Regions from separate parts of the Fictibacillus halophilus genome, predicted to be linked through region 2. Evidence: riboswitches for the same ligand, from Rfam matches in the RefSeq annotation. Region 2 holds a riboswitch; each other region holds the start of a gene.
What was found. Region 2 has a riboswitch for cyclic di-AMP ahead of I5J82_RS03250 (hypothetical protein). Riboswitches for the same ligand answer to the same signal wherever they lie in the genome.
Positions count from the first base shown of each region.

Region 1: another riboswitch for cyclic di-AMP. It lies ahead of I5J82_RS12375 (dicarboxylate/amino acid:cation symporter); the one in region 2 lies ahead of I5J82_RS03250 (hypothetical protein).
Region 3: another riboswitch for cyclic di-AMP. It lies ahead of I5J82_RS01115 (potassium channel family protein); the one in region 2 lies ahead of I5J82_RS03250 (hypothetical protein).

Region 1 covers NZ_JAEACF010000001.1:2,378,759-2,389,694, reverse strand. Annotated here, with positions in the region: gene I5J82_RS12420 (3'-5' exonuclease) at 342-992, shown strand; gene I5J82_RS12415 (hypothetical protein) at 1,216-1,443, shown strand; gene I5J82_RS12410 (TrkA C-terminal domain-containing protein) at 1,570-2,259, opposite strand; gene I5J82_RS12405 (hypothetical protein) at 2,393-2,551, shown strand; gene I5J82_RS12400 (GDSL-type esterase/lipase family protein) at 2,626-3,366, shown strand; gene I5J82_RS12395 (Fe(3+) ABC transporter substrate-binding protein) at 3,801-4,883, shown strand; gene I5J82_RS12390 (ABC transporter permease) at 4,998-6,620, shown strand; gene I5J82_RS12385 (ABC transporter ATP-binding protein) at 6,620-7,333, shown strand; gene I5J82_RS12380 (hypothetical protein) at 7,359-7,553, opposite strand; cyclic di-AMP (ydaO/yuaA leader) riboswitch at 7,731-7,896, shown strand; gene I5J82_RS12375 (dicarboxylate/amino acid:cation symporter) at 8,060-9,295, shown strand; gene I5J82_RS12370 (hypothetical protein) at 9,450-10,139, shown strand; gene I5J82_RS12365 (DNA-3-methyladenine glycosylase) at 10,136-10,717, opposite strand; gene I5J82_RS12360 (hypothetical protein) at 10,879-10,936, shown strand, end outside.
Region 2 covers NZ_JAEACF010000001.1:608,538-619,473, reverse strand. Annotated here, with positions in the region: gene corA (magnesium/cobalt transporter CorA) at 1-46, shown strand, start outside; gene I5J82_RS03290 (CBS domain-containing protein) at 74-469, opposite strand; gene kdpDN (KdpD-like non-kinase potassium sensor) at 482-1,633, opposite strand; gene kdpC (potassium-transporting ATPase subunit KdpC) at 1,692-2,252, opposite strand; gene kdpB (potassium-transporting ATPase subunit KdpB) at 2,276-4,303, opposite strand; gene kdpA (potassium-transporting ATPase subunit KdpA) at 4,325-6,004, opposite strand; gene kdpF (K(+)-transporting ATPase subunit F) at 6,047-6,112, opposite strand; gene I5J82_RS03260 (HPr family phosphocarrier protein) at 6,254-6,526, opposite strand; gene I5J82_RS03255 (hypothetical protein) at 6,598-6,735, opposite strand; gene I5J82_RS03250 (hypothetical protein) at 6,757-7,170, opposite strand; cyclic di-AMP (ydaO/yuaA leader) riboswitch at 7,405-7,556, opposite strand; cyclic di-AMP (ydaO/yuaA leader) riboswitch at 7,611-7,751, opposite strand; gene I5J82_RS03245 (hypothetical protein) at 8,032-8,280, opposite strand; gene I5J82_RS03240 (MFS transporter) at 8,332-9,615, opposite strand; gene I5J82_RS03235 (DHH family phosphoesterase) at 9,847-10,936, shown strand, end outside.
Region 3 covers NZ_JAEACF010000001.1:192,778-203,713, forward strand. Annotated here, with positions in the region: gene I5J82_RS01075 (hypothetical protein) at 1-165, shown strand, start outside; gene I5J82_RS01080 (NAD-dependent epimerase/dehydratase family protein) at 435-1,430, opposite strand; gene I5J82_RS01085 (MFS transporter) at 1,443-2,690, opposite strand; gene I5J82_RS01090 (ArsR/SmtB family transcription factor) at 2,692-3,288, opposite strand; gene I5J82_RS01095 (MarR family winged helix-turn-helix transcriptional regulator) at 3,462-3,929, shown strand; gene spoIIP (stage II sporulation protein P) at 4,118-5,269, shown strand; gene cls (cardiolipin synthase) at 5,597-7,099, shown strand; gene I5J82_RS01110 (undecaprenyl-diphosphate phosphatase) at 7,189-7,971, shown strand; cyclic di-AMP (ydaO/yuaA leader) riboswitch at 8,050-8,205, shown strand; gene I5J82_RS01115 (potassium channel family protein) at 8,345-9,001, shown strand; gene I5J82_RS01120 (TrkH family potassium uptake protein) at 9,005-10,357, shown strand; gene I5J82_RS01125 (GerAB/ArcD/ProY family transporter) at 10,499-10,936, shown strand, end outside.

The DNA.
Region 1 (10,936 bases), 1.8 Mb from region 2:
CCCTCATTATGTAGTTCATATTGTTAAACAGACACTTTCAATGGTAACAAAAGAGTACATAAATTGAAAATGAAAAGTTTGGCAGATGAAGAAACTTTTATCCTTTTCAGAATAGAATGACATTTAAGTCCCTCATTTTCATAAAATAAGAATATACTTGGAAGATGGGTAAAGATCGCACGTGAGGTTTACTTTTACAATGCATGCAAGAAGTGGGGTTCCAGTAATTTATAGGAATGATTATCCTTTAAATACCTATAGTAATATTTCATTTTATTAACAAATCAACTACAATATATGGTAGACATCCATTTAAGGCATGAATGCAGAAGGGCAGGTGTATGAGGATGCAGTATATTGTGTATGATTTAGAGATGACAAACCGGCTCTCAGAGATTATTGAGATTGGTGCCATTCGGATGATTGAAGTTGATGGTGAACTTAAAATATTGGATACGTTTCAATCATTCGTTCAACCAAAAATGGATAAGTTGAATACACGAATTACAAATTTAACTGGAATCACCAAAAAAGATTTGATTTCTGCTCCTGTTTATACAGAGGCAATTGAAAACTTTAGATCTTGGATCGGCCAAGAAGAGTATTACCTTTGTTCTTGGGGACCAGAAGATAAGTGGGCGCTCATTACAGATTCAACTTTTCATAAAGCAGACACGGATTGGATTATTAATCATAATGATCTGCAATTTCATTTTAGTATCCTTCACGATAGTGAAAAAGGATTTCGGTACGGCTTGTCACGCGCTCTTCAGGCGATGGAGCTGGTTTATGAAGGATCCAAACATAGAGCACTTGATGATGCCATTAACACAGCCAGAATCCTTGCTAAAATTCATAGGAACATCAAATTTGTAAAAAATCCGACTTCTTTCTTAGAATCAAAGCTTTTTGAACCGGAAAAGTTGGTTTATAAAACAAAGTCTGAAGGAAATGAATCTCCATTTGCTTCTCTATCAAAGTTATTTAACTAAAGTAATTTTAGTTTTAAATGTAAACTTTTTAATGGAAATAGTTAACTGTTAAGGCTAGGATGGGACTTATTTCCTGTTTCTTCGACTTCATTCGACATAAATGTGTAGGTATTATAGGGTAAAATCCATAAAAAGTAAGATATGTCGTCATTTGACGAATTGTTTTTGTAGGAAAATGACCTTAGTTTCGATAATAATAGTTAGTAGTAGGGGGTGTTTGTTGGTGGATACTACATATTACATAACCAATAAAAACAATCAGTTGTTGGAATTATTGAACACGATCGACCATTGCTTGAGTGATGCAAGACTTGATGAAGTAGATTCAATTATCAAGCTAAAAGAAGAACTTTTGGCAAACGATGGTATACATATAACGCCTGAGCAAATTAATAATATTATTTCTTTATTGTTATCATTCGTACCAGATAAAGTTAGAGAAGTTGGTTAATTAAGGATCTCTTCAAAAAGAGGTTCTTTTTTACTATCTAAAGTTATTTTCGCTTATATTTTCTGTTTTTAGGGGGTTGGATCAGAAAAATAAAGAGAAGTGAAAAATCACTTCTCATTTTGAATCCTACGCATCTTTTTTAGATTTTAATTCATCCATCTCTTCATTAAATCGTTCTTGAAGAGAGCTTTGGTGACCGTATAAGACCAACATGTCTCCTTCTTGAATTTCTGTTGTGTAACTATCTTTTCTTACCGTTACATCTCCTCGTTTAATGAATAGAACAATTAAATCGTCATCCACTTGAATAACATCTTTTAATTTTTTCCCCATAATCTTAGAATCCTTGTGAATGGGAAGTTCTACAACAATATCATCTTCTTCAAAATACATAACATCTCTTAAGGGAAGATCTGCTAGGTTATAACTTTTTTCCATATGACTCTCAAAAGAATGTTTCATGTATTTTTTTAGTTTAGGGATGCTTAAGATTAAGTATAAACTGATGAGTACTAAAATAATGATTCCGAGCTCGATCGAACGAAATTCATCTGATAATATGTTGCTTATCGATGAGATGATAACCGCTAATGAAAAAACTCCGAACAGTATAAGAAACGTACTTAGACGTCTGCGAACGGGATGCTCCAGAATCAATTCAGATTCTCCGGTCGTGAAACCAGTAGCAGTAAACATTGAGATGACTTGAAAGCGAGCAATTTCTTTTTTTAAGCCAGTTAGCGTGAATAGCAGAACGTTGATTTCAATAACAATTGCTATGATTGCAAAATAAAGCAAAGTAAATAATAAACCCACAAAAGGCACCTCCATTATAATTCTTCTTTACCTGTATACCCTTAATCACTATTTATATAGAGGAAATAAAATATTTTATTCGTTTCATAAACATATATTGCCCCTCATATAGTTTGGTACAGGAGGGATGTAGATGACTGGTTTTCTAATCACCTTAGTACCTGCAAGCCTATTGTGTGGAGGAGTTGCTATGTTGATTCATACATTCGTAAAAAAAGATTCTTACCAATATGATCAAGAAAATCTTTGGGAAGATACATCGCTTACATCTGAAGATTATCGATTGAAATAACACATTCATTACTTGATATTTTCCCTCGTTATGGTAAAAAGTAAGATAACAATAACTAGAATCGAGGACTTGATGTGCGGAAAGTATCAAAGAAATGGTTAATTGGTGGTGCAGGATTAGCCCTCATACTATTCCTGATCTTTCAATTTTATGGAGAAACTGAAGGGGCAAGTGATACACAAACTCTGAAGGTTGTGGCACTAGGAGACTCTTTGACATACGGAGTTGGTGACCCATCCAAAACAGGTTATATTGGTATCGTTAAGAGAAATATTCAGCAGCAAACAGGCAGAAATGTAATCATTAATAATTTTGGCATCAGTGGACAACGTTCTGACCAATTATTAAGACAATTGGATAATGGAGTAGTGATCAAGTCATTAAGACAAGCGGATCATATATTTGTTTTTATAGGTACCAATGATTTTCGCCAGGCTGCAGGCTGGAACTTTCGCCAGTTGCCTCAGCAGAAATTAGTACTTGGAAAAGAAAAGCTAAGAAACAATTTAAGTAAAACTCTGACAGTTGTGAGGGAAAATAATTCGTTTGCGCCAGTCTATGTATTGGGTCTTTATAATCCTTATTTCGGAAAAGAGTACGACCCAACAGCTGCAGATAGTATTAGGTCTTGGAACGAGGCAATCGTAGAAGCAAGCAAAGAAAGCACGCTTACAAAGTACATTTCCACTTTTGAACTTTATGAAAATGTTGAGAAAGAACTATACTTTTCCGATTCTATTCACCCAAATAGAAGGGGATATAACAGGTTAGGAAACTGGGTTTACAACCAGTGGAAGCCTTTAAACCAGGAATGATCTCTTAGAAGTTGAAACTTCTAAGAGATTTTTTTGATTTCATTTTTAAAAGCGGTTTTCGTATACTTTATTGCTCTTTGGAAGTAGTGGATTTCCGTTCCAGATGTTCGCTTTCCGCGGTGGAGGCGGTGAGCCACATTCGTAGCAGTGACTAGATCAAAAGTTAAATGACTCGTGATGAACAAAATGCGCCTTCGAATCCATTCACCTTTTGCTGAACGAGCCACTTCACTCTTCGAACTGCCCGCCTGTCCCATAGGAGTCTCGGACCTTCCACTTCAATCAACTGTCAAAGGAGATAAAGATATGAAAAGCAACAATCTATTAGAAAAAATATTAAAAAAACAATTGACTTGAGAATGATTATCATTATAATTAGAAGTGAAGTTGATAATCGTTTTCAATTACTTATACATAGAAGGAGTAACTGACTTATGTTAAAAAAGAACATTTTTACTGCTTTTGTTATGGTTGTACTAGCTGCTCTAGTTTTGGCTGGCTGTGGTAAATCAAACGAGGGTGCAAGTTCAAGTAACAACGATGCAAAAAAAGAAGATAAGAAAAGCGGAGAAGTAAATTTATATACAAGTCGTCACTATGACGTTGATGATAAAATATTTGCGGATTTCACGAAAGAGACTGGAATCAAAGTCAACCTTATTAAAGGTGAAGAAGATGAATTAATCGAGCGTCTTTCAAGAGAAGGGAAAGCAACAAAAGGAGATCTTTTCTTCACATCTGATGCTGGTCGTTTACACTGGGCAAAAGATAAAGACTTATTGCAAAGTGTTGAAAGTGATACATTGAATAAGAATATTCCTGAGAATTTAAGAGATAAAGATAATGAATGGTTTGGTCTAACAAAGCGTGCACGTGTTATCGTATACGATAAGAAAAAAGTCGACCAGTCTGAACTATCTACTTATGAAGCATTAACTGAAGACAAATGGAAAGGTAAAGTACTGATCCGTTCGTCTGAAAACATCTATAATCAATCATTAGTATCTTCATTTATTGCATTAAATGGAAAAGATGAAGCGAAGAAGTGGGCAGAAGGAATCGTGAACAACATGGCTCGTGATCCACAAGGTGGTGACCGTGACCAAGCTAAAGGTATCGTTGCAGGTGAAGGTGATGTTGCCATCATGAACTCTTACTATTTTGGTCAGATGCTTAACTCAGAAGATCCTGAAGAAGTGAAAGTTGCTAAACAATTAAGTGTATTTTTCCCTAACCAAGAAACAACAGGTACGCACATCAATATTAGTGGTATAGGTGTAACGAAACACGCTAAGAACAAAGAGAATGCTATTGAGTTGGTGGAATATCTATCTAGTCCTAAAGTTCAAAAAGTATTTGCTGAAGCAAACTACGAGTATCCTGTTAATAAAGAAGTTGAACCTTCAGAGCTTTTAAAATCTTGGGGTAACTTTAAAGAACAAGATCTTAACCTTTCTAAGCTAGGTGAAAACAATGCAGACGCTGTTAAAATTATGAATGAAGTTAGCTGGAAATAAATGTTAATACTTTGCCGTATCACGATTTGTGATACGGCTAATTCCATGTAAAACAAACAACGAGATCAATGCTGATGAGTAAAGAAGGTGAAAATTTTGTATCTAATTCGAAAAATGAGATCACAGTTTAATAGTTGGGCTTTGCTTAGTGTGATTTTTTCTATTCTAATCCTTTTACCAGCTTTGCTCATCATGGTTCAGTTATTCGCTGAGAGTAATGAGAATTGGGAACATATAAAAGAATTTATGTTGAAAAATTATATCGTGAATTCTGTGACGCTAGTTAGTTTCACTGGCCTTTTCACAGTGTTGATCGGGGTGAGTGCAGCATGGCTAGTTTCTGCATATAAAGTTCCCATGCACCGATTCTTTAAATGGGGTCTCATACTTCCTCTTGCAATACCACCTTATATTGGAGCTTATACGTACCATGGCATTCTAAACTATACAGGAGTCATTCAGACGACATTAAGAAACCAGTTTGGTATAAAAGTAGACCAAAAGTTTTTTGACATCATGAACATACCAGGTGCTGTTTTCATTTTTACGATGTTTCTTTATCCCTATGTTTATATCATTACAAGAAGCTTCTTAGAAAATCAGTCATCATCACTGATCGAGAATGCGCGTTTGTTAGGAAAAGGTTCGTTCATGACATTTATACAAGTCGTGCTGCCTGTGTCTCGTGCAGCGATCGTTGGTGGCGTTAGTCTAGTTATTCTTGAAGTCTTTAATGATTACGGTGTAGTTAAATATTTTGGTATCCAAACGTTTAGTACTGCCATATTTCAAGCTTGGTTCGGAATGGGAGATATCTATTCAGCTATCAAGTTAGCGGGTACTTTAATGTTGATTGTAATTTTGATCTTAATCCTTGAAAAAGTAATAAGGGGTAGGAAGCAGTATAGCTATTCCACTTCAAAAGTACGGCCCTTAGAACCAAAAGAACTTAAAGGTTGGAAAAAATACGCTGTACTAAGCTTTTTTATTTCTTTATTTGCTCTAGCTTTCGGAATTCCTTTTATACAGCTTTTACATTGGGTGTATATGACATATGACGTCATTTTAAGTGCTACATTTGCAGACTTGATTTGGAACTCAGTTTTTGTTGCGGGTATAGGTTCAGTTCTAATCATTATCGTGGCCTTAATCATCGCTAACTTTAGTCGTCTGTCAAAAGGTTGGGGAGGGAAGGTATTTTCCAAAATAACGGTTTTAGGCTATTCGATTCCTGGAGCTGTAATCGCAATCGGCGTACTGACTTTATTTCTATCACTGGACGAAAAGGTAATTACGTTATACGAATGGCTTGGATTAGAGCCTACTCTTGTACTGAGCCTCAGTATTAGTATGCTGATCTTTGCCTATGTTGTTCGCTTTCTTGCGGTCGGTTTTAACTCGATTGAGTCAGGTTTTGATAAAGTAGGAACAGTTTTCACAGAAGCTTCAAGAACGTTAGGGATGTCAGTAACGAAGACATTTTTTAAAGTAGATATCAAGATGATCAAAGGAGCGATTGCTGGGGGGTTCATTCTTGTTTTTGTAGATATTTTAAAAGAGCTGCCTCTTACTCTTATCCTACAGCCTTTTAATTTTTACACGTTGGCTACAAAAACATTTCAATATGCAAGTGACGAACGTATTCACGAAGCCTCTGTTTCATCAATGGTGATTATTTGTATAAGTGCACTTTCGATTTTCTTTTTACACAGAGTATTAGAAAAGGAGCCAAAATAATGTTTGTTCAAATCAAAGACCTAACATTTCATTACAAGAATTCGCGTGAACCTTTGTTCGAAAATCTATCTCTAAGCTTTAAGCAGGGAGAAGTTTCGGTAATCTTAGGGGAAAGCGGAAGTGGGAAAAGTACGTTACTTCGTCTGATAGCAGGACTAGAAGTGCCATCAAAAGGGTCGATCCTAATCGATCAGGCAGTTATGAACGATACATTCCGTTTTGTTCAGCCAGAAAAACGTGGTGTTGGTTTGGTTTTTCAAGATTATGCTTTGTTCCCTCATATGACTGTTGAAAAGAATATCAAATTTGGCCTAACGAAAATGAATCGTAAACAGAAGCAATCGCGAATGGAAGAATTATTAGCTATTGTGGGTATGGAAGATTATGCTTCTCGTTATCCTTATGAATTGAGTGGTGGGCAGCAGCAGCGTGTTGCACTAGCAAGAGCTATGGCTCCAAACCCATCTTTGATCATGTTCGATGAGCCTTTTAGCAATCTCGATTCTAAGCTTCAATTACAGATTAGGGATGAACTACAGGAAATTCTTAAACGTACTGGAATCACTTCTATCTTTGTTACTCATGATGAAGAGGATGCTCGTGCTATAGGAGACCGAATCATACTAGTAAACGATGGGAAGATTCAAGATGAAGGACGTCCTGAAATGGTTTTGAAAAGGAATAAAGAAAAGTTATCGCTAGCATACGTTTAAACAAAAAACCGGGATATCCCGGTTTTTATTTTTTGAATTGAGTATCTAGTTTTCCGTTCATGTCGATTAAGAATCCGATTTCTCGTCCTAACAATTCACCCAGTTCTTTTGCTTTTTTTTCGCTTTCGTTCTTTATTTGTTCAATCGTAAGTTCACCTTTTAACTTGGATGCTCCAACGATAATACTTAATTCACCTTTTTCATAAAATACAATTTTCATTTACAATACCTCCCTGAAAAATAGAACCTTATACATCATTCGTTTTTTCTCACATGCTTATGGGGTAGAAGTGAGAATCTGGAAAAACATTCATCATGAAACAATTAATTGGAAGAAATAAGTATAGCAAGTTTCCTTGACATCATTTTATGTATGTTGATAACATTACAGTATATGATATATGATTCGCTGAATCCTGATGTTCTATTCGATTGAATATTCAGGAGCGGGGGAACCACATTATGGCTTCTAAGCCTTGGGATGAATTTGCGCGTAAGCAAAAGGGACAACTCTCAATTTCCTAATCCGACAGCTAACCTCGTAAGCGTTTTTGGAGAGAGAACTCTACACATGGGATAAGTCTATGTGTAGCTGTGTATTCCCACGGAAAATCCTCTCTATTTTCGGTGGGTTTTTATATGCAACAAATAGGGCATATATTAGTAATATTTCTCTTCAGTCACGAGTTAAATATTTTGAAAATTTAATAAAGGGGGTATTTTTTGATGAAATTATCTACAAAAATCTTGGTCGCTCTGGCACTTGGGGTAGTTGCAGGTCTTATTCTAAATTTAGCCTTTCCAGATGCATTTTCTGTGCTTGATAAATACGTATTCAAGCCAGTCGGAACGTTATTTTTAAATCTGATTAAAATGTTAGTCGTTCCGATTGTATTCTTTTCAATCGTACTTGGAACAGCAGGATTAGGTGATCCGAAGAAACTTGGAAGAGTAGGTGCCAAAACAGTCGGTTACTTTTTAGCAACAACTACAATCGCAATTATTATTGCTATGGCTTTAGCACTCATCTTTAAACCAGGTGTTGGGGACTTTGAAACAGAAGGTGCAAAGTTTGAGCAACAAGAAGCACCAGCAGTAACAGATACATTACTCAATATCATTCCTACTAATCCTATTCAAGCTATGGCTGAAGGTGATATGCTTCAAATTATCGCATTTTCAGTTTTTGTAGGATTCGCTCTAACGATGCTGGGTAGTAAAACAAAAGGGATTATGGATCTAATTGAACAAGGTAACGATATTATGATGTACCTTGTAAACGTGGTTATGAAGTTTGCTCCATATGGCGCATTTGCATTAATTGCTTCTGCTGTCGGAAGCCAAGGAATGGATGCCATTAAAGCAATGGGCTTATATATGAGTGTAGTTATTTTAGCTCTTTTCATTCACTCTGTTGTAGCCTATGGAGGTTCAATTGCTCTCTTAGCAAAGAAGAGCCCGATTTGGTTCTTTAAAGGCTTTGCACCAGCAATGTCAGTAGCATTCAGTACGTCAAGTTCGAATGCAACACTCCCAATCTCAATGAAAACAGCTCAAGAAAATCTGGGTGTTCGAAAATCAATCAGTGGTTTTGTTCAACCGCTTGGTGCAACAATTAACATGGATGGAACAGCCATCATGCAAGGTGTTGCAACGATTTTTATTGCGCAAGTATACGATGTTAATTTAGGTATTACAGAGATGCTTACTGTTATTTTAACTGCAGTGCTTGCTAGTATCGGTACAGCTGGTGTTCCTGGAGTTGGACTGATCATGTTAGCGATGGTATTGAACTCTGTAGGATTACCTGTTGAGGGTATTGCTTTAATCCTAGGTGTTGATAGACTTCTTGATATGCTAAGAACAGCTGTTAACATTACAGGTGATGCTGCATGTGCAGTAATCGTTGATAAAGGTGAAGACAAACATCTTGGAACTCGTGATCAAGAAGTTAGTGCGTAAATAAACACAATAAACGGCCGCAGGGGTTAAACCTCTGCGGCTTTTTTATATGCCGATTTCCCTAGTTTTTTAATGTTGAGTAAATAAATGTAAGCACTGGTGAAAAATCATGGTAAAATAAGAAGATACATAATGAGATTTCGGAGTGATCTTCTTGGAAAAATGGCTAGAGATATTAACACTTGCTGCAAAGATCATATGGGTACAGATTCAAACCGTTATTCATCCTATCATCGAGTTAACAGAGAGCGCGATGAACTCTTTTTGGTTTGTCTTTTCACTTACGATCATCGCAGGATACGTATTACTTAGGCTTGTACAGAACGCACTTACCTTCTATCAAGCTCATAATTTTATTCACAGAAAAATGATTAACGAACCCGCTAGTGATATTGAATTCACCTTATTTATGAAATCACTTTGGAAGAAAGATCGATCTAAAGGATTATTGGCCAATGCCAAATCGGCTAAGAGTAGATACCTTCAGTTCAATACTCAAGAACGTTTGTCACTACAGAACTACTTGCAGCATCGACTGAGATTTTTACGTACCAACCAGCCATTGTTCATCTTAGGCGCTGTTGTAATAGGATTGATTTCTAGTATTTCAGTGAATGTACTACCGATTGAGGTAGCTGCACTTACTGCGGAAAATGTATTAAAAACAGCACTTTTCATTCTTTCCTGGCTGTTGATTATGCAAGCTAAATACGTTTCTATGAAAAAACAAACGTATCATCACCTAGCATGGATGCAAGATACCAACCGAACAACCACGGTTGATTACATGCAGGAAGAAGATGTTACGGTTTCAACGAACAAAGAAAACAACCCTGCGTATTAACGTGATACGTAAGGGTTGTTTTTTATCCAGAACCGATAAGGATAATGAACGGCTTCTTCGGCATATTGTATTCCGATACGAGGACCTGAGATAATTTCATTCTGTACTACTATCATTCCTTCTTCTACTCGTATATTTCCCTCATTGATCTTCTTACCATTATCACTTAATGTGAATCCCATTGCTTTACTCAGTTTACCTGGTCCATTTGTAAGCATAATCTCATTCTTTACTCTTGCTCGTCTTTCCCTCATTCTTTCTATTCCCTCATTAGGTTGAATAGCTCTAATGAGTATAGCTTCAGGTTTATTAACAGGGCCGGAAACGATATTAAAGCAAACATGCATTCCATAAATAAAATAAGTGTAAATCGTACCTGCTTCACCGTACATCACTTCTGTTCTAGCTGTTCTTCGGTTGTTAAAGGAATGAGCAGCTCGATCTTCAGGTCCTAGATAGGCTTCTGTTTCCACAATATATCCAGAAATTATTGCGTCATCATCAATATGTATCAACTTCATACCTAGAAGTTCTTTTGCTAGATCTAGAGTTGGTAATTCCCACAATTTCATTTTCATCTCCCTCGTTATGTATGACATCTATTGTTTATTAGTACAATAACAACAGGCTCATGTAAAATTATGTTTCCTTTTGTCGAAGTTTTACAAACCCTAAAAAAGAGGAAATGACAGAGGAAAAAAGAATTTTTTATAAAGCAGATGAATAGGAGGCGTTTGATATGGACGGTTGGGTAAATGAAACAGGAATTTATGAAAATCTCTCCAAACGACGCTGGG
Region 2 (10,936 bases):
CATGATTCTCTGGTTTATTCGCAAAGGCTGGTTTAAAGACAATTAAAAAGACCGGCAAACACGCCGGTCTTTCTTATTTCTTGCTTAAATATTGTATAATGTCCATTCTGCGTATAATGCCAATAAATACTTCGTTGTCATCAACCACCGGCACAAAGTTTTGAACGGCTACAAGCGACATTAAGTCTTCCATCTCAGCATCTATGTGAACAGGCTGATAGTCTCTATTTACCTGAATATCTTTAATATAATGGTGATTGCTTGTTTGAAAAGAAAGACCTTCTGTGTTCTTTATCTTCCATAACAGATCGCCTTCCGTTATTGTTTTTATATACCTGCCACTTTCATCTATAACAGGGACTGCCGTATATCGGTGGTGCTCCATCTTCTCCAGAGTCTGCCTCACTGTTGATTCAGCCTTTAAACACACAACCTCACTTTTCGGTAAAAGAAAAAATGCTATATTCATTGTCTTTCCTCTCTATGTTTCTTTTTGATCTGCAACAATATGAATATCAATACCCGATGCAATTCTCATAATATTATTTACAATTGATCCTTTTGTAATCTCTTCCCACCTGCTTCTCGCAGATTGCCCTAATATGATTTGCGTTATTCCATGTTCGACTGCGATATCTCTGATCGTTTCTGAAATCGTTCTTTTTCCAGTTTGTTCTACGATAAACTTGGCGTTAAATTGAGCAGCGAGTTTCTTCCAATTTTGAATTTTTTTCCGATCTTTTAGTGTCCGATTCATGGACGCTTCATGTGTGACATGAAGAATTAACAAATCAGTCTTTAGCCTGCTCGCGATCCTCCAACCTCTTCGTATTAACTTTTCAGCGTTACCACCATATTGAACACATACCATTATTTTTTCATGCACGCCTGTAGCTTTATAGAGTCCGTTCTGTATTCTTTCTTTTCCTATTCGTTCATCAATATCATCAGCAACTTCTCGTAAAGATAATTCTCTTAACGCCCCAAGATTGCTGTCTGTAAAGAAGTTTGTAAGCGCCTGCTCTATTTTACTCTTGTCATATATTTTCCCTTCAGATAATCGCTTTCTTAAAATTTCTGGAGTAACGTCTACTAGTATTACTTCAGTGGCCATCTGATGTAATACATGATCAGGAATACGCTCCCTTACTTTTATCCCTGTAATCTGTTCAACAATATCATGCAGACTCTCCATGTGTTGAATATTCACAGCGGAAATTACGTTAATTCCTACTTGCAGAATCTCTTCAACATCCATATATCTTTTTTCATATTTTGAAGTTGGAACATTTGTATGTGCTAATTCATCTACAATCACCACATCTGGTGCCCTTTTTATGATTGCTTGGGTATCCATTTCCTCTAACAATTTTCCTTTATAAGATACCTTCTTCTTTGGGAGAATCTCTAAGTCACGAATAAGATCCGCTGTTTCTTTTCGATTATGCGTTTCGATTAACCCAATAACGACATCGATACCTTCCGCCTTCAGCTCATGCGCTTCTTGAAGCAACCGATACGATTTCCCTACTCCAGGAGCAGATCCGATGTAAACTTTTAACTTGCCTCTTTTCAATTGTTCAATTTCTTGCAAAATTTCTTCAGGTGTTTTTCGTCTATACTCTGGAAACAATCTCATACCCCCTAAATGAGTAAATACCCCGGCCTACTATAGACCGAGGTTCATCAACCTATTCCATTACATCTTGAACTTTCATATTTAATTCCAGCACATTCACATGCGGTTCTCCAAAGACTCCTAGACTTCTATTTGAAGTAGAATCTTTAATCATAGCTCGCAATTCAGCTTTTTCGATACCAGTTTCCTTACTAACACGATCTGCTTGAAATTCGGCCGCCTTTATAGAAATGTGCGGATCAAGACCTGATCCAGAATTCGTGATTAAATCCAATGGTATATCTTTTTTATCAAGTTCAGGATTTTCCTTTTGCAAAGCTTTAATAGAATCCTCTGTTCGCTTCAACATATCTTCATTAGAAGGAGCATAGTTATTAGATCCTGTTGCCGCTCCATTATTCTCTATAGAAGATACACGTCCTTGGAAATATTGTGGGCTCTTAAAGTTCTGACCAATTAATTCTGAACCAACTACCTTTCCACCGCTATTTTTCACTAAACTTCCATCAGCTTGTGATGGAAAAATCGTCTGTGCAAGTCCTGTCATAGCAACAGGGTAGACGATTCCACATAATACAATCAACAATAGTGACAGTCTGACTATTTTAAACATCGTTAGAACCCTCCAGTTCATCATTACATGAATACATTTACAATCATGTCGATCAGTTTAATTCCGATAAACGGAACAACTATTCCTCCCACACCATAGATCACAATATTCTTATACAACAATTTATTTGCGCTCATCGGCACATATTTCACACCCTTCATCGCTAATGGAATCAAGAGTGGGATAATGATTGCATTAAAGATTAGCGCTGATATGATAGCACTCGTTGGAGAATGCAATCCCATAATATTAAGAGCTTCCATTTCAGGTATAGCTGCTGTAAACATCGCAGGTATAATGGCGAAATACTTTGCAATATCATTTGCGATACTAAAAGTCGTTAGAGAACCCCGTGTCATTAGCAGCTGTTTACCAATCGCTACGACTTCAATAATCTTCGTTGGATCTGAATCTAGGTCAACCATGTTAGCTGCTTCTTTAGCAGCGATTGTTCCGGAGTTCATGGCAAGACCTACATCTGCTTGAGCCAAGGCAGGTGCATCGTTCGTTCCATCCCCTGTCATTGCAACAAGTTTTCCTTTTTGCTGTTCTTCACGAATAACACGTATCTTATCTTCTGGCTTTGATTCGGCAATAAAGTCATCAACCCCTGCTTCTTTCGCAATGGTTGCAGCCGTTAATGGGTTATCACCTGTACACATGATTGTTTTAATTCCCATTTTTCGTAGTTCATCAAATCGCTCACGCATTCCCGGCTTAACTGTATCTTTTAAGTAGATCAATCCAAAAATTCTATCGTTCAAACAGACAGCGAGTGGCGTTCCACCTTTTTTGGCAATTTCATCACTTTTCTTTTTCAAATCGTCTGGAATCTCTCCGCCTTGCTTCTGTACATATTTAATGATTGAGTCAACAGCACCCTTTCGATAATGAGAGCCGTTCAAGTCAATACCGCTCATGCGTTCTTCTGCTGTGAATGGTACGATTTCTGCCCCTTCGTAAGCAGAAGTATTCCAAGATACACCTTGGTTTTTAGCTAGTTCTACTACCGACCTTCCTTCAGGTGTTTCATCATATAATGAAGTCACCACTGCCATTTCAGTTAACTCTTTTTTTGCAGACCATCCAACAGGTATAAACTCTGCAGCTAAACGGTTACCAAATGTAATTGTTCCTGTTTTATCTAAAATTATTGTATTAATATCACCTGCAGCTTCCACCGCTTTCCCTGACATCGCTAGTACGTTAAATCGTGTCACTCGGTCCATACCAGCGATTCCGATCGCCGACAACAGCGCTCCGATCGTCGTCGGAATCAAACAAACAAGCAATGCGATCAAAGTAGATACTTCCAAGTTGATTCCTACATAACTAGCAATAGGAACAATGGTAACGACTACTAACAAGAAAATGACTGTTAGCGTGACGAGCAAAATATTAAGAGCAATTTCGTTCGGTGTTTTTTGACGTTTTGCTCCTTCAACTAAAGCAATCATTTTATCTAGGAATGACTCTCCTGGATCTGCTGTAATTCTAACTTTAATATAATCACTAACCACTTTCGTACCACCTGTGACAGAACTAAAATCTCCTCCTGCCTCTTTAATAACAGGTGCTGATTCTCCCGTTATTGCCGATTCATCAATGGAAGCAAGACCTTCAATTATTTCACCGTCACCAGGAATCATATCCCCTGTCTCTACTAAAACGATGTCTCCTTTGCGAAGATCTTCTGAAGATACTTCCTTAACCGCACCTGATTTCGCTATTTTTTTTGCAATTGTTCCTTTTTTTGTTTTCTTTAAACTGTCCGCTTGCGCTTTACCTCTACCTTCAGCTAAGGCTTCTGCAAAGTTTGCAAATAGGATCGTAAACAGAAGAATTAGGAATACGGACAAGTTATAACCAAATCTGCCTTCTGCATCAAACTGCTTTGGCATAATCATCATGAGCAGAACAAGAAACGTTCCGATCTCTACTACAAACATGACAGGATTTTTCATCATGGTGATAGGATTTAATTTGACAATACTTTCTATCATAGCTCGGCTGATGAGGCCAGAACTCATACTCTGTTTTGTTTGATTCATTTTTATCTGCACCTCTCTAAATTAACGGATCGACAAGTATTCTGCGATTGGTCCAAGCGCCATTACTGGTAAGAAAGTTAATGCACCAATAATAAGCACTGCCCCAACAAGAATACCGACGAAAAGCATATTATCTGTTCTAAACGTACCAATCGTTTCAGGAACAGGTTGTTTCTTTACAAGTGAACCGGCAACAGCGAGCAAGGCTATGATGGAGACGTATCTGCCAAACAGCATGACCAGTCCAGTTGAGATATTCCAGAACGGAGTATTATCCCCAAGCCCCTCAAAGCCTGAACCGTTATTTGCTGCAGAAGACGTATACTCATAAAGAACCTGTGAGATACCATGGAATCCCGGATTGCTGATCGCGCCTTTCCCAAGTTCCGTCATAAATGCCAGTGCCGTCGGGCCAAGAATGATTAAAGGATGTGCAAGCAATGCGATCGTTATTAGTTTCATCTCTTTTGGTTCAATTTTTCTTCCTAAGAATTCCGGTGTACGACCAACCATAAGACCGCAGATAAATACACCAATAATGGCATACATCAGCATGTTCACTAAACCAACTCCATCTCCGCCAAACACTGTGTTTAACATCATGAGAGATAATGGTGTAATACCACCAAGCGGTGTTAACGTATCATGCATGTTGTTAACAGTTCCTGTTGTGGCCGCAGTCGTTACTGTACTAAACAATGCGGACTGAGCAATTCCAAAACGAACCTCTTTACCTTCCATACTTCCCTGTTCAGAACTAAGCCCCATTGCATTCAATGCTGGATTTCCGTTGCTTTCAGAGATATAAATTAATGATAAAAATGCGGTAAATAAAATAGCCATCGCACTGAAAATGACCCAGCCTTGTTTTTGGTTTCTAGCAAAACGGCCATAGGTGTAAGTTAATGCAGCAGGGATACACCACATCGATAAAATCTCGATCACGTTCGTTAAAGGAGATGGATTTTCGAAAGGATGTGCAGAGTTTACTCCAAAGAATCCTCCACCGTTTGTACCTAAGTGTTTGATAGAAACAAGCGAAGCTACTGGACCCGTAGCGATTTCTTGTTTTTCTCCTTCAAGCGTTGTAACTTGGATCGTACCATCTAACGTCTGAGGAACCTTTAATCCAACCAGAACCAATGTAACCACAACGGCCATTGGGATAAGTAAACGTGTATGTCCTTTTACAAAGTCTTCAAAGAAATTGCCAATGGTTGACCCTTTGCTTGTAATACCACGTATAAATGCAATAGCAACAATGATTCCTGTTACAGCAGATGTAAACATCATCATCATGATGACCGACATTTGAGAAAAATAAGAAAGTCCAGTTTCTCCACTGTAATGCTGCAGGTTTGTATTCGTCATAAAACTGACAATCGTGTTAAAAGATAAGGTTTGTTCCATATTGTCTATATTGCTCGGATTGAACGGAAGCAGTTTTTGCAGACGTAAGATGACATATCCGACTGCAACCAAGACGATATTCGTAAGTAATAATGACACCGTATATTTTTTCCATGTCATACCCGGTCTTTCTTTGATTCCGGATATGGAATAAATCATTTTCTCAATCGGACCAAAAATTTTATCTGTTTTATTAGCCTTGTTTGAAAACACGTGATAGATATAGCTTCCTAACGGTTTAACGATCAGAAGCAATAAAACGATCACGATTGCAATTTGTAAAACTCCCATAACCATGTTCCTCCTAAATGAATCCTTTAATATGTTGTTCGGTTAAAACTTTTCAGGGTTAATTAGTGCATAAACCAAATATAGAAAAACGCCACCAGTTGCAATCATGGTTATTATCATTTTTCCTTGTCCCCTCCTGCGATTTGATCACACCAATAAACAAATTTAAAATAAAGCAAAAATGAAACGACTAGTGTTAAAACCATATAAAGATCTAACATGTATCTTCCTCCTTACCTAACTAGTAAACTACTCAATAAAACCCGATAACATATGTGATAAATTTTTTATGGCATCTTGTGAATCGCAGCCTTCAACTCTAAGTGTGATAGGTTCATCTTGATTCCTTGAATAATGTGACAAAAAGAATAGATTGACCGATAGCAAGCCTTTCGCATTAATTTGTATTCCTTGGTAATAGAAAAGGATCTCACTCTCGAAAGAACCAGCAGCATTGACAAATTCATTGATCTGTCCGATCGATAACCGTCTTGGCAATAAAACAACTGACTCTGCTCCCATTATTTATCCCTGCCTATCAGTGATAAGAATTTAGAGGGAGCACGCGGCAAAAGCTCCCTCTTCAGATTTTTTTAACCTTTGTTGCGAAGTGTGTCCTGTATCGACCATTTAGAGAGATTATGCTGTATTACACTTGCGTAATATGCATTCAACTGTTCTCTTTTGGCTTTTAATAAGATTTGTTCAATTTCACTCGGACTCATTTTCATTTTTATATTCCTCCGTTTCTTTTATGAAGAAAGTAAGAATTGAATGTTTCCTGTTTTGTTATAGATTACGTAGTCGGCACCTAGTTCTTTGTATACTCTTGTGATGTACCTTGTGTCTGATTTAATGACATAAACAGGTAGGTTATAGATGCTGCGAATGAGCTCGATCGTTTGGCAGCATTCCAAAAAGCCTGATTCAACGACAATAATCTTTTGGACAAACGGCCCTACCATTTCAATCAATTTACGTTTGTCACCATAATTCATGACATACACATGTTGAAAACCAACTTGTGAAAGTCTGTCTGCCTCTTCTCGGTTAGGAACGCATAGAACAAGAGATTGATATTCATCACATAATCTTAGTTTTGAAATAAATACATCTGAAACTTGGTCAGGAAACATGATGAGCACGTTTCCAGATGGTATTGCCATCGTTTACTTCCTCCATTTCTTAAAGAAAACTTGGCTGATGCCAAGCCTTTCACGTCAGCCTTAGTTGCACTTATACTATCGTCTTAAACTTGTTGCTACGTCGAAAATCATCGTGCAAACAAGCTATAATTTCTGATAGTGTAAAAAAAGACAACAAAAAAGAAGCCTGCGGAAGAGGAACTCTTCTCGCGGCTTCTACACATACTTGAATAAGCGTGTAAACACACGAAATTTGTTGCCTCTCTCTGAACGCTTACGGAGTTAGCTGACGGATTCGGGCTTGAGAGTAGCCCTACTCGATCACTCGAGATTCACCCCATGCAGACACGATAGCCTGCGGTTGGTTCCCCCGCTCCCTAAAGTTAGGAATTAAGCGATAAAGACGCATGATATAATAATCATAGTTTTTTAAATTATAACGACATTTTTTTCAAATTCACCTTCCCTCTCCTACCACGCTTACGAAGTTAGCTGACGGGTTCGGACGGCAGAAGTCGCCCGACTTAATAAGTTTCACCCCTGGCAATTAAAAAACTGCCGATGGTTCCTCCGTTCCAAATTGGATTCAGCGGTCATGGAAAATATTTAAAGATTTAAGATAAGGACTATATTACTCCTGGTTTCCACTGTTGTAAATCAACCAAAAACACTAAAATATCTATATTTATTTCCAAAATCTCTTAAAATAACCTTCTTTATGCATAACCTGTAACCCTTACAACTATTTTCATTGATTTTCATTGATTTTCATTATTTTTATAAACAAAAAAATGTTTTAATATTCTAACAATTAATATCTGCAATTGAATGTTTTTAATACAAAATAAAAAAACTCTGCAAACATAAATTTGCAGAGCCTTGTTAAAACGATCTAAAATCCAATCTCTGTCTTTTAGTCCAAAGCCAAGCGCCTGTGAACAAATGAATTGCAAATACTACAAAGACCGCTCCATAACTTTCTGTAACCCAGCTCACAAACCAAATGATCGGCAAAGCTAAAAAAAGGTTAACAAGCATCAAAATCCATGAAGTTCTCGCAATCGCTACAAAGAATAGAATGATCGGTAAGATTAAAAAAAACCAGAATAGTACGTTTTGAAATGTTGCCATGGCTTCCCCTCCGCTTTTCATTATAAAAGGGCTTCGCCATAAACTCCACCTTTAGACTGGTATTTTTTCTAATTGTAACTCTTTTTTGTTTTCATCATCTTCCGTATCATACTTTGGCAAGGTGAACATATAAAAAACTCCAACAAGTATCAGACATCCTCCAACAACCCAGAACAGCATTTCAACAGTTAAAAACTTCGGGAAAAATACCGCGATTAAACCGAGGGTCATGGTATGAGATAACATATTGATTGGCGTGATCCATCCTTGAACACGCCCCATCATTTTAGGATCTACAATCTTAGGTAACCAGCCACCGATTCCGATATTGATTAAAGGAATGCTAATCCCAGCCAATCCCGTAAAAATAAAGAAGAAGAAAACATTTGGCGCGATGGCGCATAAACCAAGTGACAACCCACTAACGAATAGACCAAGAACAATGGCATACGAGAGTCTAATCTTTTTAGCAAGCATCGAACTTAACACACTCCCTGTAAGTATGGATACACCAAACACAACACCCATCCACATCATCATTTGCTCATAATTATCTGGAACGAGTTTATATTTCATGATAAAAGCCGGCAAAACAGACAATCCTCCATTTACTATCCCAAACAAGAAAAACCCGAAAATTAGAGAGAGGAGAAGCTTTGACTGCTTAATATAGACAAACCCCGCAGTGAAATCCTTCCATACCATCTTTACACGAATATCCTTGAACTTGTGTAGTCCGTTCGGTAGACGAACTTCTTCATTTACTCTCATACTCATAATTAACAATGCTGATATAACATATGTAACAAGATCAAACGCAATTGCTCCTTGTATGCCTACACTCCAATAAATAAAAATGGCAATCATATTTCCAAAAAGCATAAATAAACTGCCTACCATTTGATTTAATCCAGCTGCAATTGCATAATCCTCTTTTGAAAGTACGCCTTGTACCATCGCTTGGTCGGCTGGATGAAAAAATTTACCAACAGCACTTCTTAAGAATAAGATAGCAAAAATCAACGGCATCCAATCAAGCCATATAGCACCCATTAATAGAAGGCACAGCCCTGCACAAATCCAATCACAATAGAGTGCGATCTTTTGACGGTCCATACGATCTGCTAACACTCCTACGATAAAGAAAACAGCTAGTGTTGGTAAAGAATACATCAATTCGGCAAGTGTTGCATAAAACGGCTGTTCACCGAACTTATCCAACAAATAAAACATAAAAGCTGTAACTCCTATGATACTTCCCATCATTGAAGTAAAACCAGCAAAAAACAGCTTTCTGAAGTTTTTATTCTGAAACACTTTCAGAAATTCCTTCACATCATAACCTCCAACTTTGCATAATTTGCATCATTACCATTTTCTACCTAATGCCATCATTTGTAAATATTTTTATGTGATACTTCACAAGAAGTATTGAGCATATCCATTCCCTTTTCAGTATTAAAATCAGCTGAAGTTGTAAATGAAAAGAATACTACGATATAAAGGTTGAACTTTATGCTTTATGACGATACTCTAGACAGAGAGCATAATAGAGAGGATACTGACATGATTCATTTATTTTCACACAATGATTTAGACGGAAAATCGTGCGGTTATTTAGCACAACTAGCATTTGGAGACAACTGTAAAATTTCGTATTGTTCACACGGAACGATTAACGACCGTGTAGAGATGCTGCTCGATAATCCAAAAGAAAGAAAAACAGAAATTATTATTACAGATATTGCGGTTAACGAAGAATTAATGATGAGACTTGATGAACGCTCGAATGCAGGAGGAAAAGTGAAGCTGATCGATCACCATGCAACAGCGCTTCATTTTAATGGGTTTGATTGGGGGCATGTTCAAGTTCGTTATGATGATGAACGTTTAACATGTGCCACTTCCCTTTTCTACGAATATTTGATTGAGAATGGCAAGCTTAAGCCAACAGGTGCACTCGATGAGTACGTAGAGCTTGTACGTTTATATGATACGTGGGAATGGTTTGACCAAAAAGTCGAAGCTAAGCGTCTCAACGACTTATTCTTCATCCTTCCTCCTGATAAATTTGAGGATCAGATCATGGAACGCTTAAAAGGTGATTCATTTCAGTTCTCAGAAACAGAAACGACGATTCTTGATCTGGAAGAAGAAAACATTGCAGATTATATTAAAAAGAAACAGCGTCAGATGGTTGAAATCTGGGACACTTGGTCTTTAGGTGAAGGATCAGAAGAAAAAACCTACAAGATTGGTATCCTTCACGCCGAACGCTATCATTCAGAACTTGGAAACGAGATCAATCGGGAGAATCCTCACTTAGACTTGATTGTGATCTTGAACATTGCCAACAAGCGTATTGGACTACGCACCATTCATGATGAAGTGGATTGCTCGATCTACGCGAAGCAGTACGGAGGCGGTGGACATCCTAAAGCTTCAGGTGGAAACATGACTTCTGAAGCGTTTGAAAAGTTTGTTGTTGCTGCCTTCCATGAACAGCCTCGACGAATCGATGCACCGAAGAACGAACACAACGTGAAGGAAAATCCTGATGGCAGCTTGTATGTGAACAACCATCGTGAAGTTTCTAAGATCTATTCGGAAGATAACCAAACATGGCTGATCTCACATAAGACACATCCGGTTGATG
Region 3 (10,936 bases), 420 kb from region 2:
CAGCAAACATATGAACCAAAAGAAATCCTACCTTTATATCCGGCATTGTCACGTTTGGAGATTCCGCTTGCTGACATTCAATTCGTGTTTCAAAAAGGTGAACTGCCTGATCATCTAAAAAAATATATTCATTTTAATGATGATCCTAAGCGTTTTCCAAGGTAAAAGGTTTTTGTTTCAAGAGGGAGTTTATAACGGAAGCTCCCTTTTATTACAAAACAAAAAAAGCCATAATCCTTAAGAAAGGATTATGGTAAAGAAAACCGAACGCATGATGAAGAAATGGGGGGTAGGGAATTGCTCTGCCGGCCTCTTGCCAACAGGAGAGATTTTGTATCTCACAATCATACTATATGTCCTGAAGAGACAAATGGTATGGACAAGTGCCATGGGCATTCATGTATTTTTGGATATAGAGAAGAAATTATGTCTCCTTAGCCCAACTTTACTCTTTCGTGCCATTTTTTCAAAAGCATCTTTTCTTTATCAGGATGTAATCCTGCTTTCCAATCATCTGGATTTAAGTTTCGGCTTAAAGACCAATCTGCAGTATCTTTAATCGTTTCTTCTATCGGTCTGAAAATTAATCCTTTGTTTATGGCTTTCGTATCATCCGCATAATCTAGTCCACGATAATCTTCACTTGAGATCCAGAGTGGTAACTCCACCCATTCACCGACGTTTTCATTCAATAAGAATGATTCGGTAACAGGTACGATTGTCGTTTGTACTTGACTAAGAAGACATTTTTGCACAACTTCATTGAAATCATACACGCCACCAACGGCTTGATATATCCCATTCTCTTTATTTTCAGCCATTCGTACAATCCAATTCGCTAGATCACGAACATCAATGAATCGAACGGTCGGATCTTTCATCTCAGGAATTAGAATCTCTCCACCTCGAACACCTCTAGTTGGCCAATAAGTGAAACGATCCGTGTAATCATAAGGTCCAACAATCAACCCCGGACGAACGATCAAAGCGTTATCTCCGAATACGTCCAAAATCTCGCGTTCACATGCCGCTTTTAGGGAACCATACTGTTCACCAATCTCAGTGGTGTTTGGATCAGTAAGTTCAGCAGTTTTTGCGTCCTCCGTAATGTTTCGAACGGACTGATCTTCATAAACAGATACAGACGAAACAAAAATGTAGAAAGTCCCTTTTCTCATAAGTGCTTCAGCTGATTTGCGAACTTGCTTTGGAAAATAACCACACGTATCAACTACAATGTCCCATGACCCATTCTCAATTAAGGATAAGTCTATATCTCTGTCTCCGATTATTTCATGAACGTTATCTGTTATACCCACCTTTGCGGTTTTACCTCTATGAAACAAAGTTACTTCATGTTGATTGATGTTAAAAGAATCTGCTACATGTCTTCCTAGAAAACGAGTGCCCCCAATAAGTAATACTTTCATCATTTACACCACCTATTCCATTTTTCTTAAAGCAGGAAGTTTCCACATGATTAAAAGGTTTACAACAATTAAAGAGAGTGCCCCTCCAGACATAATGTTTTCAATAGAAAAGCCATAAGAGATGAGAATGGATGTTGCTGCCAGTGATAAAGGAGCGAGCCCCATACTTGCCATAGTAAGCAAACCCATCAATCTTCCTAGCATGTTCTTATCAACGGAAGACTGAACCGCTGAAATGAGTGGAATATTGGTTGCGGGGAATGTAATTCCAATCAAGAAAATAGTCAACATACATGCATATAGGGAGGAACTTTGACTGAATAAGAAAAAGAATATATTCATGGCGAATAAAGAGACTGTTACCATCAGACCGCGTCTTTTCTTAATGTTTAATATACCTATGATAACGGAGCTAATGAGCATGCCTAGAGCCATAGCACCTTCAATAAAGCTAAAGTCAAGTGCGCTTCCATCGAGCACCTTTTTTACGAAGATCGGCAAGCCCATCATCAACGGCCCGATCACGAAAACATTAAGAAATATCGTACTAAGAAAGAGCGCCTTTAAAAAAGCAGATTGTCTTACTACATCAATCCCTTCTTTTATAGATTGCCACATGCCAGGTTTTGCTGTGCTTGAACTTATGGTAGCAGGGACATTTAGCAAATAAGCAAGAATTGCAGCGAGTAACAGCATAACAGCGGGCACACCGAACGAGAGCATATATCCCCCACTACTTGCAACAAGAAGGCCTCCTATCATTGGTCCAAGTATGAGTGAGCTTTGTTGGGTGGTCTGAATGACTGAATTTGCACGTGTTAATTGAGATTGGTCGACAACATTAGGTAGAAGAGATCCGTTTGCTGGCCATACGAATGCATCGAGTGCTCCAAAAAACAAACCAAAAATAATAAAAGACAGGAGGGAGAGATGTCCTGTTGCGAGCATGATCAACAAGCCAACTAACAAACAGGTTCTTAAAAAGTTAGCGACGAACAAAATCTTCGTTCGACTCATTCGATCTGCCAGTACCCCGCCAATAGCCATAAATAAAATACGAGGTACGTTGGCTGCAATAAATACAATGCCAAGTGAAGCTTCTTTGTCTAAAGTTTTTACGACGTACCAGCTCTGTGAGAATTGAAAAATAGCGATTGAAAAAGAAGAACAAATCGTTATCGCCCATATGAATAAAAAGGAACGCTTTCTGAACAGGGACTCTGTTTTACTTTTCTGGTGTACAGCAATTGTTTCAGCCATCTTATTCTAGCTCCTCTTCCGGATAAGGTGTCTCTTTCAATGGAAATGAGAGCATAAAGTAGTGATAGATCTCACCATCGTCACTCTCATTCATTTTAAATTCTGAGATTAAGTCTGATATTTCTTTTGCTTTGTTATGAAGCAGTTTGACCTGATCCGAAGAAAGCTTTACATGTCTATAACCAAATTTAAGAGGAGAATCTGAATAAGCTAGTACTTCAGGGTCTAATTTACGAACCATAGACTTTGTTTTTTCGAGTGAAACTAATATATTTTCTTTTAGCGCATCTGAGAGTTCATCTCTCACGGCATGCCGTTGATCAGGCAATATTTCGGCAATCGAAAATGAATGAGCAACAGGTCTGTAGAACTTTTGTATAATGCCATTCTTTTCTTCGGTTCTCTCAACGTTAATCAAACCTACACGTTCAAGTTCTTTTAGATGGTAATGAATCTTCGGTGCGGGAACTTCTAAAATGTCTGATAATATCTTTCCAGTCTTAGCATCATCTAAGATCTCCCATAGAATTTTGATCCGGAGTGGGTCAGAGATAACCTTTAACTGCTCAACTTCACGTATCTGATAAATTTCCTTCATGTTCAACACTCCTGAAACGTTCAAATATATTTGAACGTAATATATCTTAATTATATGCGAGTCGTCAACACTTTTACACATTATTTGTAAATAATAGTTCAAATGTTATGAAAATTCTTGTATAATGTTAGTATAATATTCGCATTACAACTTAGAGGCTGGAGGTTCATAGTATGGGGAATAAGGATTTGAAGTCCTATGTGGAGAGATTGGAGAAAGTGCATTACATTGTGTCAAAGCGTTTACACCCGGAAATTGCTATTGAAAAGGAGTTAACGAAAACACAGTTTGTACTTTTGAAGACGTTGTGTATTAGAAATAAATGGACCGTTTCAAAATTAGCTGACTATATGGGTGTAAAACCAAGTGCGATAACTGTTGGTGCGGATCGTTTGTACAAGCGTGGATTTGTAAGTCGTTATCGTAGTGATCTAGATCGTCGAATTGTTTATTTAGAGATTACTGACGAAGGACACGAAATTTTACGAGAGGCTGAAAATGAGAGAGTAAATTCAATTAGTAGTTATCTAAATCATTTATCTACTGAGGAATTAGGTATTTTTATTGATATTTATGAAAAGCTTGCTAGCGGAAATCATTCAAACTCAGACGAGATCGTCCTTACATCACAAACCAGTTGAGGAACTGGTTTTTTTTGTGCACATAACCCTTATTTCTTTCAAAAAACCTCACTCATCAACTAACCAGATGAAAAGGTCAGTGAGCAAGCGAATATAGTTCTCTATTATTTTTTCATAGATTCGATTCTATTTAATTTCTTCACTGCATAGGATGTGATAGAAACGTTAAAAGAAGTGGAGGGCTATACATGTTCACCCCGCAATTGAATATAAAGCGTTTACCTTTATTACTTGCCGGAGCCATGCTATTTATCGTCGTTGCCACTAGTTTTATCACATCCTTTGAGCACAAATATCGATTGAGTTCATCAACCATGCATAAGTGGTTAACGGAATTTTCTGGTGAAGCACTTGTTTATTTTATAGGGTGGGAAAATCGATATTTTACGCAAGAGCTTCCAAAAGAGAGTGAACCGCCGGCTTTATCGAGTGTCTTGTTTGAACTAACTACAAGCATTAAGCCAGGAGATATTCGAAGTCTGTTGGGAAACGAACTTCCTGGATTTGCGCTCTATGATTCAACGATCATTGTTGCTGGGGAAGGAACGGATTACACAAACCTAGCGTACGAGTCGCCGCCGCCTATGGAGCTCCTTCTAAGTGGTGAAGAAGCAGAAGTTCAAGATATCGAGCGATTGGAAGATCCAGATCCTTCTGATTCAGAAAAACCACCAGGTCAAACAACAAGCGGAAAGAAGATCGCTTATATCTATCATTCGCACAGTTGGGAATCATTCTTGCCACATTTAAAAGGTGTAACAAACCCTGACCATGCCATCCATTCTAAAGTAAACATCACGATGGTAGGGAAAAAGCTAGGAGAGGAATTAGAGGCGAGAGGAATTGGTACAACCGTTGACATGACTAACATGACGGAGCTTTTAAGAAAGAATAACACGGATTACCGTAAGAGTTACCCAATGTCACGTACACTCGTCCAAAGTGCGATGTCGAGCAACCAAGATATTGACTTGATTTTTGACCTGCATCGAGACTCGATGAGAGGTAAGTCTACAACTACAGAAATTAATGGGAAGTCTTACGCACGTACTTTGTTCGTTATCGGTAAAGCGAACCCTAATTTTGAAAACAACCAAAAAGCAGCGCAAGAGATCAATGCGATCTTAGATAAAAAATACCCTGGCTTAAGCCGTGGAGTTATCGGAAAAAACAAAACACAGGGAAATGGTGTTTATAATCAAGACCTTTCTGACCACGCTCTCCTAATCGAGTTTGGCGGTGTAGATAACAACATGGATGAGCTGTACAGAAGTGCAGAAGCAGTGGCTGAAGCAGTTGCAGAGTACTATTGGAAAGAAAATGGAGCGAAAAAAGAATAATTTAGTATAAAAAGACTCTAGAGGAACGATAAACCTCTAGAGTCTTTTGTTTAAATAACAAATCATCTTGTCGTAGATTGTCGACTTGTGGATATATGAACAAAATTTTTGGATTGGAGCTGCAAATTTTTGGATAGGGCGTCAAAACTCGTGGATTCACTCTCGTTTAATTCCTCACAATGTATTTGCGCGTCGTACTTCATATAAGCAGTCATATCTGCAAATCCTATAAAAAAATGGTATAAAAAGAGAGAAGTCACTTGTTTTAATTACAAAGGGAAGGGAATAAAAGAGAGAAAGAGAAGATTGGTAAAAAGGAGCACGTGCATGAAACGAATATGGGAATTTTTTCTCACACTATTGTTACTCGTCTGTTTATACATCGTTTTCTTTGCAGAAGGATATGTAATCATCAAAACAGTATTTGGGCTCCTTTACATCGCAGTGATTCTGTATACGATCTATTCGTTGATGCTCGAGAACAGAACAGCTCAACATACACTTCTATGGATTTATGTATTGATATTGTTTCCATTTATCGGATATATGTTCTATCTGTATTCTGGCCAACTTTATTTAAAAGGTCATCTTTTTAAATCAAAAAGAAAGAAAGACAGGGACGAATGGATCAGAGTATCTAAACAGGAAGAAAAGCCTGATTTTAGTGATTTAAAAAGGCATCAACAGTGCTTTGCAACCCACGCTCATCATATTACCCTTACGCGTTTGAACAGAAAAACAAGTTCAAAAATATTAAAGAATGGCCAAGAGACATTCCCTGAAATTTTTGCGAGGTTGGAAGAAGCCAAGGAGTATATACATATTCAGTATTATATTTTCCGCTCAGATCGCCTTGGTAAAGATATTATTGATCTGTTAATTAGAAAAGCCAATGAAGGTGTAAAAGTTAGGTTCCTATATGATGGAATAGGAAGTCTTTCTCTTCAGCAATATGACATCGACAGAATGAAAAAAGCAGGAATCTTAGTTGAAGCTTTCTTACCAGTACGATATGGCTTCTTTAACCAAAAACTCAATTTCAGAAACCATCGTAAGATTATCATTATAGATGGTAAGGTTGGATTTGTTGGAGGATTGAATGTAGGTGTCGAATATTTAGGAGAGGATCCTGAAATTGGTTTCTGGCGTGATACTCACATGGTAATGGAAGGAGAAGGTGTTCAAGTTCTTCATGCGATCTTTTTAATGGATTGGGAATATGTTTGTGGAGAAGATCTGTTAGAAGATAATCACCTTACTACCTCATACCCTGCTGAAGGAGACGGAACCGTTCATGTTGTTGCTAGTGGTCCAGACACCCAGCTAGGAATCATGAGTGATCTTTTCTATTCGCTGATCTCATGTGCAGAGAAATCAATCTGGATTGCAACGCCATACTTCGTACCTAATGAAGCGATTCGAACAGCTTTAAGAGTGGCTGCTAAAAAAGGAGTTCAGGTACGATTATTAGTTCCTGAAATCAATGATGGCTTTTTAACACAATATGCAACGCGTTCCTATTTCCCAGAACTTCTGCGTTCGGGAATAGAAATCTATTCCTACAAAAAAGGATTTCTTCATCAAAAGGTTATCATTATCGATGGTGATACAGCTTCGATCGGTACTGCTAATATGGATATGCGAAGTTTTCATCTTAATTTTGAAGTGAACGTGTTCTTGCTAAATACAGGATCTGTCGGTGATCTCGTAGAACAATACGAAGAAGACATGGTCGAATCTGTTAGAGTTAAACCCGTTGAGTTTTACAAAAGAGGTTTATGGGAACGTACAAAAGAATCATTTGCTCGTTTATTCTCAGGGGTTCTGTAAAGCTCCTACTGTGATACAAAAAAACAAGAATAGAAAATCCTCCTCAGGAATAGGTTGTACGAGACCGTGTAAGTTGAGGGGGATTTTTTATGGATTGGCTCGAGGCCTTAATATTGGGCATTGTGCAAGGGGTAACAGAATTTTTACCTGTAAGTTCTACAGGACACCTGCTTCTTGGCAGGCAAATGTTTCAGTTAGAGGAAGCCGGTTTATTTTTGGATAGCATGCTTCATATCGGAACACTTATTGCCGTGATGACGGTGTATTGGAGAGAAATTCTAAAAGTGATAAAAAGCCCCTTCAGCAAAACGGGCATTCTGCTGATAGCTGGTACGATACCGACCGCTATAATAGGACTGGCATTTAAAGATTTTTTTGAAGAGATCTCAAAAACGGGAATCACGGTTGGGTGGGAGTTTTTAATCACAGGTTTTCTGCTTTGGTGGGCTGACTCTTATAAACGGAATGGATACAAAGGAATTGAGGATATCTCTATACGTGATGCACTTGTGATCGGCACGTTTCAGGGAGCAGCCATTCTTCCTGCTATTTCACGTTCAGGACTCACAATCGCAGCGGCTCTTTTCTGTAAGATTGATAAAAAAGCTGCTGCATATTTCTCCTTTTTACTTTCAATCCCATCCATTGCAGGTGGAGTAGTATTGCAGTCTAAAGATCTATTTGCTGGAGCACATCCTCCTATCTCTTATTCAGCTTTATTAGTGGGTACATTGGCGTCAGCTCTATTTGGATATGTGGCGGTAAAGTGGATGATTAGACTTCTTCAAACCGGTACGTTAAAAGGGTTTGCTATTTATGTTTGGTTGATTGGAATCGTTGTATTGATTCTTCAATTTTCAGGTAAAATGTAAAGTATTTGTTAACCCTATAAAAATGGATTGACATTTAAAAGATAGAGGATTACAGTATATGTAATTCAAAATTTAGCAGGCTTTAGATCGCTGAATTTACAGTTGTTTTTATGATGAAACTACTGTAAAACGGGGGAACCAATCTTTTGGGGTGAATTTTGCTCTACTAGCAAAAAGGGATACTCCAATCCCTAATCCGACAGCTAACCCCGTAAGCGTCATGTCACTGGAGAGGTCAATTTGGTGGAAAACCGGACCCGCTTTTTTGTGTGGTCTTTTTTTGCGTTTTTTTACTTAAATTTGTAAACCTCTTATCCAGCAAGGCTAGAGAACAACGAAGCAAAAACTTCATGGATTTTAAGGGGAGACCATAATGAAAAAACAGTTTGCAGTTATTGGGCTAGGACGTTTTGGAGGCAGTATCTGTAGAGAATTTGCCACGATGGGATATGATGTTTTAGCTATAGATAAAGACATGGAAAGAGTAAACGAGTTTGCAACAATAGCTACTCAAGCCGTTCAAGCGAACTCAACCGATGAAAACGTCATGAAGTCTTTAGGGATTCGAAATTTTAACCACGTCATCGTATCAATTGGAGAAGACATTCAATCAAGTATCTTAACGACTTTACTTCTAAAAGAAGCAGGTGTTCAAAAGGTATGGGTTAAAGCACAGAATGATTATCATCATAAAGTGTTGGAAAAGCTAGGAGCAGACCGGATTATTCACCCAGAGCGTGATATGGCGCTTCGCGTTGCTCAACTCATTTCTTCTGAAAAGATTATTGATTTTATTGAGCTCTCGCATGAACACAGTATTGTAGAGATAGGTGTAACGGATAAGCTTGTTAACAAGACGTTAACAGACCTTGATGTTCGGGCACGTTATGGATGTAATATTGTCGCAATCAAACGTGGAGATGAGATACTCGTTTCACCTATTGCTGACGTATCACTTCAATATGGGGATATACTTGTCGTGATCGGCCGTAACGAAGATCTAAATCGCTTTGAGGATGAGGAAGTGTAAGCCTTGGCACTACATGTAAAAAAGCATAAACGTTTTTTGCACAATCCAATTAAGCTAAGTCCTCCACAATTTTTAGCAACGTTATTCTTATTTCTAATTTTTGTAGGTATGTGTTTATTGAAACTGCCCATTGCTCATGAAGAGTCATTGTCTTGGGTAGATGCTTTTTTTATTGCAACTTCAGCAGCAACAGTAACAGGCTTGGCTACAGTTGATCCTGGCTCAACGTTTACTCTATTTGGTGAGGTTGTCATTTTATTTTTAATCCAAGTAGGCGGACTTGGTGTAATGTCTTTTGCGTCATTAGTGGTTATCATGATGGGAAGAAAAATCTCCATCAAACAACGTGTTTTAATGCAAGAAGCATTGAACCAACCATCAATTGGTGGAGTAATAAGATTGGTTCGTAATCTTTTTATTTTTTCTATAAGCATTCAAATCGTTGCTATTTTCTTTCTGTCATTAAGGCTAGTACCAGACTTAGGTGTAAGTAAAGGAATCTACTATAGTATATTTCACGTTATATCTGCCTACAACAATGCAGGATTCTCGCTTTGGTCTGACGGATTAATGGGTTATGTAGGGGACCCGATGATGAACATTGTAATATCATTTCTGATTATTACGGGTGGGATTGGCTTTACAGTTTTAGTGGATATATGGGTCAGTAAAAGGTGGAAAACTCTATCTTTGCACTCAAGAGTGATGTTGTTATCTACCCTGATAATAAATATTGTTGCGATTCTGTTTTTCTATCTGTTTGAGTTCAACAATCCTAAGACGATCGGAATGCTCTCTGGAGCTGAGCAATTTTGGGCTTCCTATTTCCAAGGAATCTCACCAAGAACAGCAGGATTCAACTCGATTGATATGACAGCAATAAATCCGGGCACGTCTTTGTTAATGATACTCCTGATGTTTGTTGGAGCGGGGAGCACATCCACTGGTGGGGGGATCAAGCTCACAACTTTTGTTGTAATCATCTTTACCGTAGCAGCTTTCTTGAAAGGGAAAGAAGATACAGTCGTAATGAAACGCACAATCCGAAACGCCGTGGTATACAGAGCTCTTGCTATAACAACCATTTCAATATTGTTTATATTTGCAGCATTGTTTATAATCACTTTTGTTCAAAAAGATACATCATTTATGGTGATCGTGTTTGAAGTTGTTTCGGCGTTTGGTACGGTTGGACTGAGTATGGGGCTAACCCCGGATCTCACAGTGATCGGGAAAATCGTGATTTGTGTGGTAATGGTTTTCGGTAAATTAGGGCCACTGACGTTAGCGTTTAGTTTGGCAAAACAAACAAGAGATAATATTAGGTATCCAGACGGTGAAGTGTTCACCGGATAAAGAAAAGAAAGCTAATGCAGTGAGGAGAAGTTCCTTCATTCTGCATTAGCTTTTTTGGTTATTTATGGGTTATTTGCGTTGCTCTAGGGAAAGCTAAAACAAGATTTTATAGCTAGTCTATAGAAAGGAAGAGCACGCATCATGCAAAAAATTAAAGAAGCTTTTCTCGTTTCTCCCTTTCTTGTCTTTTTCCTCGTCCATTCTGAACAAGTCGGGGTAGGGGTTCTTGGGTATCAACGCATCATTGCTAAATACGCAGGCTATGATTCTTGGATATCAGTTATCATAGCGGCCGTTTTCGTACATATTCTCATATGGATGATCTATTATGTGCTTGATAACGGGGATGGGGATATCGTGACAACACATAAATCATTGTTTGGCGGGTTTATTGGAAATCTATTCAACCTGTTTTTACTTTTATATTTTCTGCTCTGGTCGATTACTGTGTTAAGAACATATATTGAAGTTATTCAAGTATGGATGTTTCCGACTTTAAGTACATGGAAAATTGCAGCTGTATTCCTTTTATTAACGTATTATGTCGTTTCATCTGGTTTTCGAACGGTTGCAGGAATC